One region of the Thermoclostridium stercorarium subsp. stercorarium DSM 8532 genome, then DNA from elsewhere that is predicted to be linked to it. Evidence: predicted binding sites of a transcription regulator. Region 1 holds the regulator's gene; the other holds the start of a gene.
What was found. Region 1 encodes HrcA, which represses chaperone genes, less so after heat shock. Its sites were predicted from a motif close to TGTTAGCACTCNNNNNNNNNGAGTGCTAACA; they were not measured.

Region 1 (9,382 bases):
GCCCTCACCTCTCAGGGATATGGTCTGCCCGTTGTCAATTCCTGCGGGTATATTTATGCTGATTTTAGATGTTTTCTTAACTCTTCCGCTTCCATGGCATTCACTGCACGGATTGGTTATTACCGTTCCCTCTCCGTGGCAGTACTCACACGTCCGCATATTCACCACTTGACCAAAAGGCGTGGCATGCACATGCCTGATTTGACCCGTTCCGTTACAATACCGGCATGTTTCGGGTCTTGTACCCGGTTTTGAGCCCGAACCGCCACACACATTGCATAACTGCATCCTTGTAACATTTATTTCTTTCGTTGTTCCAAATGCAGCCTCAGTAAAGCTTATTTCAAGAGTATATTTTAAATCGCTACCCCTTTTGGGAGCCGACCTTCTGTGAGAAGTCCTGCCAAAAGGCGAGCCTCCAAAAAAGGTATCGAAAATGTCTTCAAAGCCGAAATCAAACCCTCCGAAACCACTGAAACCTTCAAATCCTGTTCCGTCAACGCCGGAATGGCCGTACATGTCATACTGCTTTCTTTTCTGGGGGTCGCTTAAAACCGCATAAGCTTCGTTTATTTCTTTAAATTTCGCTTCAGCTTCCTTATCATTGGGATGCAAGTCAGGATGATACTGTTTCGCAAGTTTCCGGTATGCCTTTTTTATTTCGTTTTCATCAGCGTCACGGCTTACTCCCAATATTTCGTAATAATCCCTCTTCTGTTCGGGCACCCTATCACCCCCTGCCGCCGTTGTGTCTGCTAAAGTAGCTTATCGATTATAACATACTTCAAATAAGCCTTCAACATTTTCTAACTCTCTAAGTTTTGCGGGAAAAACAATACCCATAATCATAATTAACGAGTCAAAGGAAAACCTTTGACTCGTTTTTCGTGAAATACCGGTCAGTGTAATTTGCTGTCGGTTATGGGGATTTATAAAGTGGTTCGGAAAAGTTACTTATTGTCATCGTCAACCACTTTATAGTCTGCATCGTACACATCATCCTGACCGCCGCCGCTGCCCGTTCCCCCCGCGGCATTCGGGTTAAACCCGCCCGCTCCTGCGGCACCTGCGGCACCCGGATTTTGCTGATACAGCTTTTGCGAAACAGCATAAAACGCCTGCGAAAGTTTTTCTGTTGCGGCTTTGATGGCTGCTGCATCGTTGCCTTTGACAACTTCCCTCAAATTATTCAGTTCGGTTTCTATCCTTGACTTGTCGGCGGCATCAACCTTGTCGCCCAGTTCTCTGAGCGTTTTCTCGGTCTGATAAATCATTGAATCGGCATTGTTCTTTGCTTCAATGAGTTCCTTTCTCTTTTTGTCTTCTTCGGCGTATTTTTCAGCATCTTTGATAGCTCTCTGAATTTCTTCCTCGGAAAGGTTTGAAGATGCCGTTATTGTTATCTTCTGCTCATTACCCGTACCGAGGTCCTTTGCCGATACATGAACAATACCATTTGCGTCTATATCGAAAGTAACCTCTATCTGCGGCACTCCTCTCGGCGCAGGAGGTATACCTGTCAGCTGGAAATTACCAAGCAGTTTATTTTCTGCGGCTATTTCCCTTTCACCCTGGTATACACGGATATCAACACTGGTCTGTCCGTCAGCGGCAGTAGTAAATATCTGGCTCTTCTTCGTGGGTATCGTGGTATTGCGTTCAATCAGTTTTGTAAACACGCCGCCAAGGGTTTCAATACCGAGTGAAAGGGGCGTAACGTCAAGAAGCAGCAGATCTTTTACTTCTCCCGAAAGCACCGCAGCCTGAATGGCAGCACCGATTGCCACGCATTCATCAGGGTTAATGCCTTTGAAAGGTTCTTTGCCGAGATATTTCCTGACGGCTTCCTGAACCGCGGGAACTCTTGTTGAGCCTCCGACCAGCAGTACTTTGTCTATGTCCGCCGGACTAAGCCCCGCATCTTCCAGTGCCCTTCTTGTGGGCTCCATTGTCTTTTCAATCAGGTCTGCTATCAATTCTTCAAACTTCGCACGCGTAAGTGTCATGTCAAGATGCTTCGGGCCACTGGCATCAGCGGTGATAAAGGGAAGATTTATGTTCGTGCTGGTAACGGAAGATAATTCAATCTTTGCTTTTTCAGCGGCTTCCTTCAGGCGCTGCGCTGCCATCTTATCGGTTCTCAAATCAATTCCGGTTTCCTTCTTGAACTCTTCAGCCATCCAGTCTATAATTCTCTGGTCAAAGTCGTCACCGCCCAGATGGTTGTTTCCGCTGGTAGCCAGCACTTCAAAAACGCCGTCGCCTATTTCGAGTATGGATACATCGAATGTTCCTCCACCAAGGTCAAAAACAAGGATTTTCTGGTCATGTTCCTTATCAAGGCCATAAGCCAGAGCCGCAGCCGTAGGCTCATTTATTATACGCAGAACTTCAAGCCCTGCAATCCTTCCTGCGTCCTTTGTTGCCTGACGCTGCGCGTCATTGAAATATGCAGGAACTGTAATGACCGCCTGGGTTACCTTTTCACCAAGGTAAGCCTCGGCATCCGCTTTCAGCTTTTGAAGAATCATTGCGGATATTTCCGGGGGAGTGTATTCCTTATCGTCAATTTTAATCCTTGTGTTTGTCCCCATTTTCCTTTTTATAGATATAATTGTCCTTTCGGGATTGGTAATTGCCTGTCTCTTAGCAACCTGCCCTACAAGTCTTTCACCGGTTTTCGAAAAGGCAACAACGGAAGGTGTCGTCCTGTTTCCCTCGGCATTGGGGATAACTACAGGTTCTCCTCCCTCCATAACTGCAACACATGAGTTGGTCGTTCCCAAATCTATACCTATTACTTTCGGCATACAATCACTCCTAATTACAACAAAATAAAATTTATATATATTGAAAGGTCAAAGAAAGTCACTCAGTTCGCTACTTTTACAACCGAATGGCGTATAACGGTTTCGTCATTATATATATATCCCTTTACGAATTCCTCCACTATTTCATTTTCGCCATAGCTCTCATCCTCTATATGGGCTATGGCTTCATGGAAATCGGGGTTGAATTTCTTACCCTTTGCTTCAATGGGTTTTACTCCCAGCTTCGCCAATACATCCATCATCTGCCTGTGAATCATTACAACGCCTTCGCGAATGCTTTCAAGGCTTCCTTCCGAAGCCTGCAGCGCTCTTTCAATATTGTCCACAACCGGGAGAAAAGCAGAGACCACATCTGCCACCGATGAAGCATAAATTTTTTCTTTTTCTCTTCTCGTCCTTTTCTTGTAATTGTCAAATTCCGCCGCAAGTCTTTGCAGATATTCCTTCAGTTCATTAATCTCCTTGTCCTTCTGAACAAGAAGTTCTTCCTCTCTGCTCATTTTTTCGCCGCCGTTATCACCGTCGTTTCCGGCGCTTCCGGCCTGTCCGCTTTCATTCGCCGGTTTCTCTTCCACAACGTCGTTTTGAACTTTGTCATTTTGAATTTCACTTTTTTCATTTGTCGCGTTTTCTTCGGTGTTCACTTTTACCTCCTGATTTTCATCGGCAAAATCCTCATTTTTCCCCAGATTTTTTTCATCTGTCATCATTTTTTATTCATCCTTCCATCCATCAATAGTACGATAAACCTATTTACTCATCGTTTATAATTCTGAGTATTTCACTGTTAATCAGGTTCCTCAAATAATTCATTGCGGAAAAAACCCTTGAGTAATACATTCTTGTGGGGCCTATTATACCCAGCGTCCCCAGCTCAGTATCCCCCAGATTATAAACGGTGGTAACCACACTGCAGTCCCGCATTACTTCATGCTCGTTTTCCATACCAATCTGTACATTAATTTTCCCTTTTTTCATTGCAGCACTCATTAACGATTTTATGGTGTGCTGTTCATTAAACAGTTCAAACAATTCCTTAACCTTTATTACGTCGCTGAATTCAGGATGATTCAGCAGATTTGTAATACCGTTCATTATCAGCTCGGTGTCGTCCGCTTCCTGCATGCATTTTTTCAAACCTTCCATCACCGGATCTATAATTTCGTCCGAAACACCGGTTTCTGTCTGCACGTCATTAATAAGTGGAAGTTCAATATTCTCAATTATAAGTCCGTTCAGCTTTTTCTGCAAATAATTTGTAAGTATCGTAAGCGCATCATGATTTATCTCTATTTCATTATTGACACGAATAACGTGGTTTTTCACAACACCGGCGCTCGTCACTATAACTATCAGTAACTTTTTCTCATCCACCGGCAATACCTGTACCGACTTCAACGACGCCTTTGAAAGGCTGGGAGAAAGCGCAACCGACGCATACCCTGTAATACTGGATATTATATCCGATGCACGGCGAATAAGTGTATTTATTTCATTGATCTTACGCTCAATCGCGTCCCTGATCTGCCTTATTTCTTCCATTTTAAGAGCCTGAACCTGCATCAGATGATCGACGTAAAAACGGTATCCCTTATCGGAGGGAACCCTGCCCGCAGACGTATGGGGCTGAGAAATATACCCCATTTCTTCCAAATCAGCCATTTCATTGCGGATCGTGGCTGAACTCAGCCCAAGTTCATGCTTTCTTGAAATGGTTCTTGACCCCACCGGCTGCGCGGTTCTTATATAATCATCGACAAGCGTTTTCAATATTTGTTTTTTACGTTCACTTAACGTTGTTTCCAAATGAAACTCACCTCCATACAATAGCCCTGTACCTTTAACCATGAAGGGCTATTGTATATTGCAGTGATCCACATGGTTAATGCTATCTATATATATGAAACTTCAGCAAGTACTGTTCTACAAAAATAATATACCCACTGTACCCGGTTTATACTTTAAACGCGATATTATTAATATGTTATTAATACTTCACCAAAAAATCCCTTTTAAATTTTATTAGCACTCTCTTCAATTGAGTGCTAAACGCTATAATAAAAATACCACCCTGTCTTTTTTTTGTCAAGAGGTAGGTTAAGTATTTATATATTCGCAAAATTCATTAATTATTCCTGTTGTTCAGGTTGAGTTCTTTTAGCCGACGAGTGAACAGGAAGCTTCCGGTCTGCATAACCGATTTCTGTTAAATCAGCTTCCTCATTCTATTCCATTTGCAGGGCTGTCGGGAATTTTCGGCATCTCAAATGAAAGGTTAAAAAATTACATTTCTTATGAAGAAATAATAAAAAAGCCCTTACAGGCAAATATACCCTGTAGTGCTTTTTTCAAAACAGAAAGTATTCATACGTTTATCCTCATTACATTAAGAACTCAGCCCACACCTGATTGGCAAAATCCAGCCCCAGGCTTGTCAGTCTCAGCATGTCATTTTCAAAGCACAGAAGATTTTTTCCAACCAGCATTCTTATTGTCTCATCATATTTTTTCAGGGCTTCACTGCCAAATTCCCGTTCCAGGTCCTTCAGGCTTACCCCTTCAACCAGTCGCAGTCCGAGAATAAACCTTTCCGAAAGTTTCTCTTCGGCCCCGATATACTCGCTGCTTGCTACCGGTAATACTCCTTCAGCAATTCTTCCGATATATTCACAGGGATTTTCTTCATTTGAATATCTGACGTCATCAATATAGGAATGCGCTGCGGAACCAAAACCCAAATAAGGTCTGTTCGTCCAGTATTTCAGGTTATGCCGGCATTCAAACCCCGGCTTTGCAAAATTTGAAATTTCATAATGCCTAAAACCTGCATCTTTCAATTTTTTTATTACCCAATAATACATTTCCCTTTCCAAATCTTCGTCAACCGCGGGCAGTTTTCCCCTTTCATTCAGCTCATGCCACGGCGTGCCCTCTTCGATTTTAAGACTGTAGGCCGAAACGTGGGTCACACCTTTCTCAAGAACCAGTTCAACAGTTTCCTGCCAGTCTTCCATTGTCTGGGTCGGGACACCGAAAATAACATCGGCATTTATATTATGAAATCCTGAACCTTTGAGCAGTTTCACGCATTCTTCAAACATCTCTTCGGTGTGTATTCTCCCCATAAACCTCAAAAGGTTGTTGCTTGCCGACTGAAGCCCAATGCTTGCGCGATTGAAGCCAATTTTCCTGTATGCTTCCGCTTTTTCACCGGTTATCGTGCCAGGGTTTATCTCTATCGATATTTCTGCATCTTCCGAAATTTCAAAATTTGCAGACAGGGAATTCATTATATCCGAAATGCAGTCGGCAGGAAGGACCGACGGGGTCCCTCCCCCGAAGAAAATCGTATCCACCGTCATATCCGAATGTTTAGATGCCACCGTTTCAATCTCTCTGCACACAGCCCGGGTATAGTCCCGGAAAATTGCATCCAGCCCGGGATATGACGGAAAATCACAGTAATTGCACTTTCTTATGCAGAAAGGTATATGAACATATATTCCAAGAGTTTTATCTTTCAGCATTTTCCTCGCCTATGTATCAAGTTTCAGCACGCTCATGAAGGCCTCCTGTGGAATTTCCACGCTTCCTATCTGACGCATGCGTTTTTTACCCTCTTTCTGCTTTTCAAGCAGTTTTTTCTTTCTTGTAACATCACCGCCGTAACATTTTGCAAGAACGTCCTTACGGTAGGCCTTCACAGTTTCCCTTGCGATTACTTTTGAACCGATACAAGCCTGTATCGGTATTTCAAACATATGCCTGGGAATTGTCTCCTTGAGCTTTTCAACCATTTTTCTTCCTCTGGCGTATGCTTTGCTTCTGTGGACAATAAACGACAATGCATCGACAACTTCGCCGTTTACGCGGATATCAAGCTTAATCAGGTCAGATTCTTTATATCCCTTAAATTCATAATCAAAAGAGGCATATCCTCTTGAACGGGACTTCAGGGCGTCAAAAAAATCATAGACAATTTCATTCAACGGTATTTCGTATGTTAAAACCGCCCGGGTACTTTCAATGTATTCCATTCCTATGTATTCGCCCCTACGGTCCTGACACAGTTCCATAATACTGCCCACGTATTCGGTGGGTGTCATAATCGTCGCCTTCACTATGGGTTCCTCCATCTTTTCTATCGAACCCGGCTCAGGCATGTTCGTGGGGTTATCTATCATAAGAACTTCGCCGTTGACCTTCGTCACCCGGTATACAACACTTGGTGCTGTTGTCACCAGATCAAGGTTAAATTCGCGTTCCAGTCTTTCCTGAATTATTTCCATATGCAGAAGCCCCAAAAAGCCGCACCTGAAACCAAAACCCAGAGCCGCAGAGGTTTCGGGTTCAAACAACAGCGAAGCATCGTTTAATTGCAGCTTTTCAAGAGCATCACGCAAATCTATGTATTTGGAACCGTCTGCCGGATATATACCGCAGAAAACCATCGGTACGGCCTTTTTGTACCCGGGAAGAGGTTCATTTGCAGGATTCGACGCCAGCGTTATCGTATCGCCGACACGGGTGTCTCCTACGTTCTTAATGCTTGCGCATATATACCCCACTTCCCCGGCATACAACGCGTCAGCTGGTATCAATCCTCCGGGCCGGAAATACCCCAGTTCTGTTACGATGAATCTTTTGTTCGTATTCATCATTAAAATTTCGTCGCCTGTTCTGACGCTCCCTTCCATAACTCTTACATGAGTTATTACGCCTTTATAATTGTCGTAAAGGGAGTCAAAAATCAATGCCCGAAGCGGCGCACTTTCATCCCCCCGCGGCGGCGGTATGACTTCAACTATTTTTTCAAGTACGGCGTCAATATTGATTCCGTTTTTGGCCGAAATAAGGGGCGCATCGCTGCAGTCCAGGCCGATAACATCCTCTATTTCGCGCTTTACTTCATCAGGTCGGGCTCCCGGAAGATCTATTTTATTAATAACCGGTATGATTTCAAGGTTGTGTTCCAGCGCAAGATATACATTTGCCAGGGTTTGAGCTTCAATGCCCTGGGACGCGTCAACAACCAGTATTGCCCCTTCACACGCGGCAATACTCCTTGATACTTCGTAATTGAAATCCACATGCCCCGGAGTATCGATAAGGTTAAGAATATATTCCTGCCCGTCCTGCGCCTTGTATACCATTCTGCAGGCCTGGGCCTTAATCGTAATCCCGCGTTCACGTTCCAGGTCCATTGTGTCCAGGACCTGTTCCGCCATTTCCCTTTCTGTCAAAACGCCGGTCTTCTCCAGCAATCTGTCTGCCAACGTTGACTTCCCGTGATCGATATGAGCGATAATGCAAAAGTTTCTGATTCTTTTCTGTCTATCTCCTGGCATCTGTGTCTCAAAACCTCGCTTCTGTTTTCTTAATTTATGTGGAATTAATATGCAGATTTTCTGTTATCGGATATTACTTATGAATTATACCACAGTGTTTTTGTTTTTGTATAGATATGGTGCGGGAGGGTCGGGTGTTCTGGATTTTGGACACTGGTCGCGCGGCATGGGTGTGAAATACAATATTTGCCGTAAAAACACTATAAAAAAGAATAAATGCTAATACATTCCCAGCATGGTTTCTATGAAAATTCCGTACCCTTTTGTGGGATCACTTACAAGGACATGGGTTACCGCGCCTATAATTCTTCCGTCCTGGATAATCGGACTGCCCGACATTCCCTGGATAATGCCCCCGGTTTCGCTTAAAAGCCTTGGATCGGTTATTTTTATTATCATGCTTTTGGGACCTGAAAGATTTTTGCGGGCAATCTTCTGTATTTCAACAGAAAATTCCTCAACTTCCTCCCCGTGTATGTTTGACAGTATCGTCGCCGGTCCCTCCTTTACCATGCTTCTTGTTCCGACCGGGTATTTTCGGCCTTTCATCTCTTCCATATAATCTTTATTTATTTTTCCAAAAACCCCGAAAGCCGTGTTCCAGTATATTTCCCCTATAACTTCCGGGCTTTTCAGAAAATCCCCCTGAAGTTCCCCGGGGCTTCCCTGAAGGCCTTTTCTTATTCCATACACTGAAGACTTAAGTAATTCACCGGTTTTAACAGGCATCATAATCCCGGTATCAATATCGGTAATACCGTGACCGAGGGCCCCGAATTTGCCGGTCTCCTCTTCAATATATGTTAACGTACCTATTCCCGCCGTGCTGTCCCTTACCCAAATCCCTATACGGTATTTCCCGTCTTCGGCACTTTGGACGGGTGTAACTTTTGCTTCGGTCAGGCGATTGTCGTGTAAAAATTTCAGCGTGATTTCCTTTCCGCCCGATTCTTCAATTATTTTTGACAAATCTGAAATTTTTTCCACTTCTTTGTTATTTACCGCAACAATGAAATCGCCGGGTTCAAGGCCTGTATCCTTAACAGGCAGCACTTCCTTCCCTTCGGAAGTCAGAACGCCTGATATCCCGACCACAAGAATACCCTTAATATACAGTCTTATACCCACGGTATTGCCGCAAACAATAAGTTCTCTGGCAGGTATGACATTGACGGTGATGTCCTTTACCGGAACCAGCCCGAA
Region 2 (9,382 bases), 320 kb from region 1:
AGCACAAGGGTGGTTTTCCGTCCGTAATGTAACTCAGGAAAACCACCTTCGCGCTCCTACCACTTCTTATTAATACCCGCTATTTTATGAAAGATTCCTTCTCAGCGTTTCTGCAAGATCAACACGTTCCCACGGCATGTTAATCGCATTACTGCCAAAATGTCCGTAACATGAAACTTTTGAAAATATAGGGTTATTCAGTCCAAACTTTCTGATAATCACCGCAGGACGGAGATCAATATTGTGTATAATGTAATTACACAGTTCTTCATCGGATACCTTACCTGTACCGAAAGTATCCACCATAACAGAGATGGGCTCGGTAAGCCCGATGGCATAACTTAACTGGACTTCGCATTTATCTGCAAGACCTGCCGCCACAATATTTTTTGCCAGGTACCTGGCCATATACGCTCCGCTGCGATCAACCTTTGATGCATCCTTACCTGAAAGCGCACCTCCGCCAAACCGTGAAAATCCGCCGTATGTATCTACAATCGTTTTTCTTCCGGTAAGACCCGAGTCGGCCGCAGGTCCGCCTATTACAAATCTTCCTCCAGGATTTATAAATATCTGTGTATCATCATCAATCAGCTCTTCAGGAAGAGCAGGATAAATTACGCGATTAAGCACATCATTGCGCAAAGTTTCTGTTTTTGCCTCTTCCCTGTGCTGACATGACAGTACAATTGCCGCAACTCTTGCAGGAATGCCGTTTCTGTATTGAACGGTTACCTGGGCCTTTCCGTCGGGCAACAGATACGGTAAATCTCCGGTTTTACGTACCTGTTCAAGTCGTTTTGTAAGAGCATGGGCCAGCTCGATGGGCAGAGGCATAAAGCACTCCGTATCACGGCAGGCAAAACCGAACATCATACCCTGGTCCCCTGCCCCCATATCCAGCTCATCCTGTTTTCTGATTACGCATTTTGCAATGTCCGGGGACTGTTCATGCAAATTGACATATATTTTACACGTGTCGGCGTCAAAACCGCGCCCCTGTTCAGTATAACCTATTTCCCTTATAACCTGCCTGGCAATTTCCTCGTAATCAACCCTGGCCGTTGTGGTAATTTCACCGAAAATATGCACCTGATCGGTTGTGCAGGTAACTTCGCAGGCTACATGGGCGTCCGGATCATAGATAAGAATTTCGTCCAGTATGCGATCGGCTATCTGGTCGCAAATTTTATCCGGATGCCCTCTTGTTACTGACTCGGAGGTAAAGTACGTTTTCATGGTGCTCCCTGCCTCACATGACCTTATGCGGTTTCAGTTTTCCGCTGGTAATCGGTTTGTAATCAATCTCCTTCCATAATTCATCCGCAACGGGAGCCCATTTTTCCGCGGCAGTTTTACATTTATCACAATAATCCCGGGCATTTTCAGGACATTTCAGATCAGTGGATTTCGCTCCGGTCTCTTCAACCATTTCGGCCAATCGGCCATAATTGTCCAGAACAGGGCAAGGCCTCAGCATATTGTCATTGAACGGCTGCCTTGCGCGATATGCCTTAAACAGAGGTGACTGATAAGCTTCAAGCAGTGTTTTTTCTCTGATATTGGAATCAGAGTAGTGTACAAAGGCACAGGGCTCAATGTCGCCATTTGCGTTAATGTGAATATATGCTCTTCCCGCTGCAATGCATCCGCCTACGAACTGGCCGTCATTCCAGAAATCAAGAGTAAATATGGGTTTTTCTTTTCTGAATTTACGAATCTGGTGATACATGAACTTACGCTGCTCGGGAGTAACCATCAATTCAGGTACTGCATCGGCACCTATCGGCATATATGTAAAGAACCATGCAAATTTCGCGCCTCGTTTAATCATTTCATCAAAATACTCTTCGCTGCCGATAACATCTACGTTCTTGCTCGTGTAGCAGCAAGAAATACCAAATGCCAGCTTGTGTTCCCTCAGTATGTCCATCGCTCGGATTATTTTCTGATATGTGCCTTTTCCGCGCCTGAAGTCAGTTGCGTCTTCAAATCCCTCAACACTTATGCATGGTACGAAGTTTTTAACCCGAAGCATTTCTTTTGCAAATTCTTCGTCAATCAGTGTTCCGTTTGTAAACGCCAGAAATGCACAATCATTATGTTTTTCGCACAATTTAATTATATCGTCTTTTCGAATAAGCGGCTCGCCGCCGGAATAGAGATAAACATATGTACCATGCGCTTTTCCCTGATTAATTATATTGTCCAGCTCGTCAAAGGAAAGATTCATTTTGTTTCCATACTGGGCGGCCCAGCATCCGGTGCATTTAAGGTTACATGCCGAGGTTGGATCCATCAGAATTGCCCACGGAACATTGCAATCATATTGCTCTGAAACTTTAGTCTGAATTGGCGTGCCTATCATTGAACCGTTGACCACAAAATTTTCGAAAAGTACCTTGCGTTGCCCGGCATCAATATCCGTCCACAGGCTTTTAATTAATTTTGACCAGTTGCTGTTGGGATCGGCGATGGCTTCCTTGACTGCGACAACCTGTTTCGTGACTCCCTTGCCTATATCATGTTCCAGAAGCCAGTCCAATATTTTCGGAATATTTGCGGTAGGATCTCTGTCAAGATAACTATAAACTGCCTTCATGCCCAATTTTATCGCTTTTTCGGATAAATTCATACCAGTACCTCCCTGATATATTTTCTCTAAATAAAGTTTAAACCGCTAAAGATTGCTCCCTCAACAGACAAAAGAGGAATTTTGTTCAAAAATCGAACAAAATTCCCCTTTTGAATAAACTTTAAACATTTTTACAGTTCTGTCTGATTTTCAGACAAATTCTTATTTTTGTCTGAACAGTTCTCAAGGGCACGCCGTATATTTCCTTCCATAATTGTACTTAATTTGTCTATGTACTCGTCTACATCGGGCTTCATATCATTCCACAGATATTTGAGAAACAGCCCCATAAAAGCAAACTGATAAAACTCGGCCACGTATCTGATATCTTCGTCGGTTACATTCAGGCCCTCTGCTTCCTTTTTTACCAGATCGTACATGTGTCTGTTCGTCGAATCAAACAAATAACGTTCCAGCTGGTCACGGTTCAGTGAATTGAATATATGATACACAATCTGCCGGTTTTCTCTTACCATTTCCATAACAGCCTTGAGCAAATTCTGCAGGGGCTCATTTGCATTTGCCTCTATAACCTTTTCCAGTTCCTCTTTGAAAAAAGAGTCAAGCAGATCATATATATCACGGAAATAGTAATAGAACGTATTTCTATTGATTCCGCATCTCTCTATTATATTTGTTACCGTGATTTTGTCCAGCGGACTTTTTTCAAGCATTTCACGGAACGTCTGTATTATTGCTTTCCGTGTAAACCGCGCCATTATCTTTCTCCTGAACCGGGTAATACCTTCTTTAAATAAAAACCAAATTTCCTCGTATGAACAATCTCATATTGTAGATATAGCAGGTTTTGCCGAAGCAAAACCTGCCACTATAATAACAAGGCCTCAATTTATGGAGGTGCTATACATTATTCTTCGGGCATTGCCGGAGTTGTATTCTTTGGTTCGGGTTTGTCGGCAACAGCGCTTTCGGTTGTCAGAATCATGGATGCGATTGAAGAAGCATTTTGCAAAGCGCTGCGGGTAACTTTAGCTGGGTCTATAATTCCAGCATCAAACATATTAACGAATTCTTCTTTTACTGCGTCAAAGCCGACGCCTTTTTCGCTCTTCTTAACCCTCTCAACAATAACCGAACCGTCCAACCCAGCATTTGTAGCTATCTGACGGAGGGGTTCCTCAAGAGCCTTCAGAATAATCATTGCACCTGTCTTTTCGTCACCTTCAAGAGTATTGACAAATTTTTCAACTTCAGGGATTGCATCTATAAGTGCCGTTCCGCCGCCGGCTACAATACCTTCCTCCACTGCAGCTCTTGTTGCGTTAAGAGCATCTTCAACCCTGTACTTCTTTTCCTTCATTTCTGTTTCGGTTGCGGCACCTACACGGATTACAGCAACACCGCCGGCAAGTTTAGCCAGTCTTTCGCTCAGTTTCTCTTTATCATATTCGGAAGTTGTTTCCTCAATTTGTTTTCTGATGGATTCAATTCTGTCTTTAATCTTCTTCGGATCTCCTGCACCGTCAACTATAATTGTGTTTTCTTTCTGAACTTTTACTGATTTTGCCTTACCAAACCATTCAAGCTTAATGTCCTTTAACGACAAACCAAGTTCGTCGGATATTACCTGTCCGCCTGTCAAAATTGCAATATCCTGTAGCATTTCCTTTCTTCTGTCGCCGTAGCCCGGAGCTTTTACGGCAACGCAGGTAAATGTACCCCTTAACTTGTTGACAATAAGTGTCGCCAGAGCGTCTCCTTCTACATCTTCGGCAATTATCAGGAGTTTTCCGCCGTTTTTAACAATCAGCTCGAGCGCAGGCAGCAAATCCTGGGCACTGCTGATTTTTTTGTCGGTTATCAGAATGTAAGGATCGTCAATTACTGCTTCCATTTTTTCACTGTCGGTCACCATGTAGTGGGAAATGTAGCCTCTGTCAAAAGACATTCCCTCTACATATTCAATGTATGTTTCGGATGTCTTGGATTCTTCTATTGTAATAACCCCGTCTGCCGTAACCTTTTCCATTGCCTCTGCAATAAGGTTTCCGATTTCAGGATCGCCGGAAGAAATTGTAGCTACATAAGCCATGTCATTTCTGCCCTGTATTTTTCTGCTGTTGTTCTTCAGTACCTCCACGGTCTTTTCGGTTGCCTTGTCAATTCCTCTCTTCAGAATAATCGGATTTGCACCGGCAGCAAGGTTTTTCATTCCTTCCCTTACAATTGCCTGAGCAAGTAAAGTAGCCGTTGTGGTTCCGTCACCGGCAATATCGTTGGTTTTGCTTGCTACTTCCTTTACAAGCTGAGCCCCCATATTTTCATAGGGATCTTCCAGTTCAATCTCCTTGGCAATTGTAACACCGTCATTTGTGATAACAGGGCTTCCGTATTTCTTTTCCAAAACTACGTTTCTTCCCTTAGGCCCAAGTGTTACCTTAACGGTATTTGCAAGTTTATTTACACCGGCTTCTATAGCCTTTCTTGCTTCAAGATCAAATGTTATGATTTTCGCCATATTAAGTCACCTTCCCTTTATTCTATAATTGCCAAAATATCATCCTGTTTGACAATCAAATATTCCTCGTCATCAATTTTTACTTCGGTTCCCGCGTATTTACTGTAAAGAACTTTGTCTCCGACTTTCACCTGCATTTTGATTTCTTTGCCGTCCTTAACCTCCCCGGGACCTACCGCAATTACCTCTGCAATATATGTTTTTTCCTTTGCCTTAGAGGGGAGAACAATTCCGCTTTTTGTGGTTTCTTCGGCTTCTGTCTCCTTTAATACAACCCTTGTTCCCAAAGGCTTTAAGGTCATAATCCAATCAACTCCTTCTTAACTTATTATTGTTATGAGTGAGGTATTACCTCGCTGCTATAAGACACTGAACGCCCCTTTCATAAAACAGACGGGGAAAACCTTAAAGGAGGATTAGAAGGACTTATTCGGATAATTTTATAATTTTTAGCACTCACTCATAACGAGTGCTAACAACTATAATTGTATTTTTTAAACTCCCATAGTCAATAAATAATGGACCTGAAAATTGGGGATTTATCCTAAATATCTGGGGATTTTTTTAAAAATCTTTTGATTTCTAAATAATGCTATGCCATTTATGCAAAATTTTCTAAGTGTTCAATTCATCATAGTTGCTTAAATAATGGCTACTAAGTTATACTTAAAATTAAAATGTTATATTTATAACCGGTATGTTTTCTGAATAAATCAGGAGAAAATGAATTTGGGCAAAAAAACAACCAGAAGAGGATTTGATCCCAACGACTTCAGATGGTTTTCAGACGAAGCCGTTGAAAAACTTAAAAAAGCCCAGGATGAAATTCAGTGGCTTCTTGACAGAGGCTACAAATTTGATACGGTGCTGCCTTTTGTATCCAATCATTACCTTTTTTCGGCAAGACAAAGGCTTGCCCTTCAGAGATCTGTTTCCAGCTCGGTTAAATTTGAAAAAAGGAAAAAATCAATGCTCCCACTTGAAACCGCAAAAGACGGCTGCATTTATATTGATGGATTTAATTTGATTATAACGCTAGAAGTTGCGCTTTCCGGAAGTCCGGTGATTCTGGGAAGGGACGGAGTTATGAGGGATCTTGCCGGTCTTCACGGAACATACAGGATAATAGACAAGACCGATACGGCACTGAAACTGATTGGAAAAAGTCTGAATGCCCTTTCGGTACAGGCAGCGATTTTTTATCTTGATGCCCCTGTTTCAAACTCCGGACGTCTTGGGAGAAAAATAATTGAATGTTCTTATGACTGGAATATTCCTGTCGATGTTGAACTTGTACCGAATGCCGATACGGTGCTTTCGAAAATGAACAGGGTTGTCACGTCTGACGCTATAATCCTGGATTCCTGCACGGGATGGTTTAACCTGGCAAGGGAAATAATAGAGAATTATATAAGTAATACATGGATTGTAGACCTGACTTAAAATATGCCGTCGGTTACGGGCTTTCTGGTCGGTGCAACGCTATTATTAAAATATAAAAGTGCAAACTGCGTTTTGTCGCGCAAATTCAGTTTTGTTTCTCAAAATAAAGCTGTGGAAGTATTATTTTAACTTATTTCTCTTCTTTGTCTTTCCAAAAAAAGACCGTCCTTTTGGAATTTGCATTTAGACTTTGTTCATTATCCGCCGGCATGCATTTAATAAAATTTTTTGTTAATTCCTTTAAGTTACGGGGGATATTTTACCTTAGAACAACACTTTGGAAATGCCATTCGTTATATATATGGTTTTATCAAAAACGTTAAAAACGAATGGAGGGAACATAATGCAAAAAGTTAACTTTGTTACTTCTTTCGAAAAATCTTTGAATCACGGTTTCAACCCCGGGTCATTATGCAAAACTAAAAATTCAAATTACAGATTTGGGTTTACGGCTTTAACAGATATCATAAAGAAATACATTTTTAAGATAAAAAAATTTCATGCCTCAACCCTGCATGAACTTAAACAATACTGTAATTCAGAACATTTACCCGAATTCCTTGAAATGGTTGAAACTATGGAAAGGACTCAAAAGTACAGTAACGGAGAAATTATATACAACAGCTGTAAACGGTATATAGTTTGACCGTTTTATAGAAGTTTTTATATTTAAAATTACTCCAGAACTATAAGCGGGACAAGCATTTCTTTCTCGGTCAGGCCCGCATGATGGCCTTTGAAAACATATGGTTCCCGGGAAGTAAGTGTTCTGTAACGCAAAAGCTTACCGGTCACGGCGCAGGCCAGGTAATTTCCTATAAAATCGTCAACCTTTTTGTGCGGTTTCCCCTTGCCAAGAAGGCCGCTGCTCAGCACCACTTCCCTTGGAATAAGAATAAAATCATCGCTGAAATATTTTTTGAATCTTTCCTCAAAAACCTTTTCCATCCCGGGTTTTACAAAAAGCGATGCAGCCCTTGGCTCTATCGAAGGCGGCATAACCAGGCATTCGTCTATTTCCGGAATTTCGTTCAAGTATATTTCCCCGTTTATATCAATCTGCCCGTGATCGGCACTAATAATGACCACTGTATCGTTTAGCTCTTTATGCATTTTCAAAACCAGTTCGTCAAGTTTTTGCATATAAAGTTTTACATCATCGGTATAGCAACCCTTTTCATGCATTGTGGAATCGGGCTCGAGCCAGTATGACATAATAAATTTTCTTCCCTCTTTGTTGCACAGCTCCAAAATGCTGTCAAAAAGACTCTCCTCCGAACTTATTCTTACTTCAATGTTCGGTCCGTCAGCCATGGTGATTTTTTCAGGTATTACCGTATACGATTTAACAGAACCGTTTGCCTCATCTATCAGCTGAAATATACTTTTATACGGCATTAATGTATAAGCGGCATGCAGACTATAGTTATTCGTTTTTGAAAAACTGTCCTGATTTGTAAAAGTGTCGATGCACCCGTTAAATTCCTTGAAATACAGCGACCACCCCAGCCATCCATGCTCATTGGGAGACAAGCCTGAATAGTAAGCGGTCATTGCGGCAGTGGTGGTGCTTGGGAATACCGACGTTACCCGGCGTTTAATGTTACTTCTTAGAAAACTTTCAGGCCTGAGATTTTTCTCAAGGACATCCGCGCCCATTCCGTCGAAAATCATCAGCACAATATTCTTATAGTTTTTAAGCAGAATATTGTCGAGTAAATCAATTGTGGAATATCCGGTGTCTATCCCGTAATGTTTAAGTATTGAAGAAACAATATTTAATATACAGTTATCATAATCAGGCCTTATTATTTTGCTCATTTTTCCGCTCCCGATTACTTATCCCCGATATATCTATATGTGTTATTTATGGATAATACACCGGAAAATTCAAAAATTCAAGCGCTTTTATTTAATTTTCGTCATGTTGTTAAATGCCACAGGACTGACTAAAATTTCTAACCCTTTATTGCTCCGCCTATTGTCAGGGCTTTTTCCACCTGCTTGCTAAACAGACAGTAAATAATTATTGTCGGCAAACTTGCCATTACCATTGTTGCTCCCATTGCACCCCAGTCGGTGGTAAACTGGCCCTGGAAAAACAATATTCCCAACGGCAGTGTTTTCAAATGCTCTTTTACAATTAACACGTTGGCAAGTATAAACTCGTTCCAGGCATTTAAAAAGATATAAATAACAAGCGTGGCGGTAGCCGGTTTCACAAGGGGTACAATGATTCGGAAAAAGCATGTATAAACACTTGCTCCGTCGATACATGCAGCTTCTTCAAATTCCGGGGGCAAAGTAACCAAAAAACTATAATACACGAGGGTGGCAAAGGCAAGGTTAATGCCTGTATAGGGCAAAACCAGGCCAAATCTGCTGGAACCCAAATTCAAGCCGTTAATAATCCGTGCCACGGGTATTAATATGGCCTGAACAGGAACAAACATTCCAACCGAAACAAGTATTCTTACAAATTCCCTTCCTCGCCATTTCATCCGGGATACCGCATAGGAGAAAGGCAACGCCAAAAGGATGGTAAGAAACACCGTCGCAAAAGATACAAAAACACTGTTACCGAAGTAAACCGGTACGCTGTATTCCGACCAGGCCCTTACATAGTTTTCAAAGCGAAATACCCGCGGAAAGCCGAACGGATTAGTCACAAAAATTTCGTTATTGTCTTTGAATGAATAGAATATCAGCCAAATAATGGGATACAATGACACAACCGCATAAATCCAGCAGAAAGCGTTAAATATTATCCTTGACGTTACATTTTTTTTTGCATTACCCCATCCAATCATTTGCACTACCCTTTC

Region 2: a site for HrcA is predicted at 5,562-5,592, ahead of CST_RS10960 (co-chaperone GroES). Genes of this name have one in related genera too.

What each region holds. Positions count from the first base shown of each region.
Region 1 covers NC_020134.1:2,204,783-2,214,164, forward strand. Annotated here, with positions in the region: gene dnaJ (molecular chaperone DnaJ) at 1-726, opposite strand, end outside; gene dnaK (molecular chaperone DnaK) at 951-2,810, opposite strand; gene grpE (nucleotide exchange factor GrpE) at 2,873-3,541, opposite strand; gene hrcA (heat-inducible transcriptional repressor HrcA) at 3,585-4,637, opposite strand; gene hemW (radical SAM family heme chaperone HemW) at 5,213-6,358, opposite strand; gene lepA (translation elongation factor 4) at 6,368-8,179, opposite strand; gene spoIVB (SpoIVB peptidase) at 8,399-9,382, opposite strand, start outside.
Region 2 covers NC_020134.1:2,528,942-2,538,323, forward strand. Annotated here, with positions in the region: gene metK (methionine adenosyltransferase) at 85-1,239, opposite strand; gene CST_RS10945 (radical SAM protein) at 1,253-2,635, opposite strand; gene CST_RS10950 (TetR/AcrR family transcriptional regulator) at 2,767-3,354, opposite strand; gene groL (chaperonin GroEL) at 3,504-5,114, opposite strand; gene CST_RS10960 (co-chaperone GroES) at 5,132-5,416, opposite strand; gene CST_RS10965 (DUF434 domain-containing protein) at 5,844-6,557, shown strand; gene CST_RS10970 (hypothetical protein) at 6,901-7,203, shown strand; gene CST_RS10975 (alkaline phosphatase family protein) at 7,233-8,378, opposite strand; gene CST_RS10980 (carbohydrate ABC transporter permease) at 8,516-9,367, opposite strand.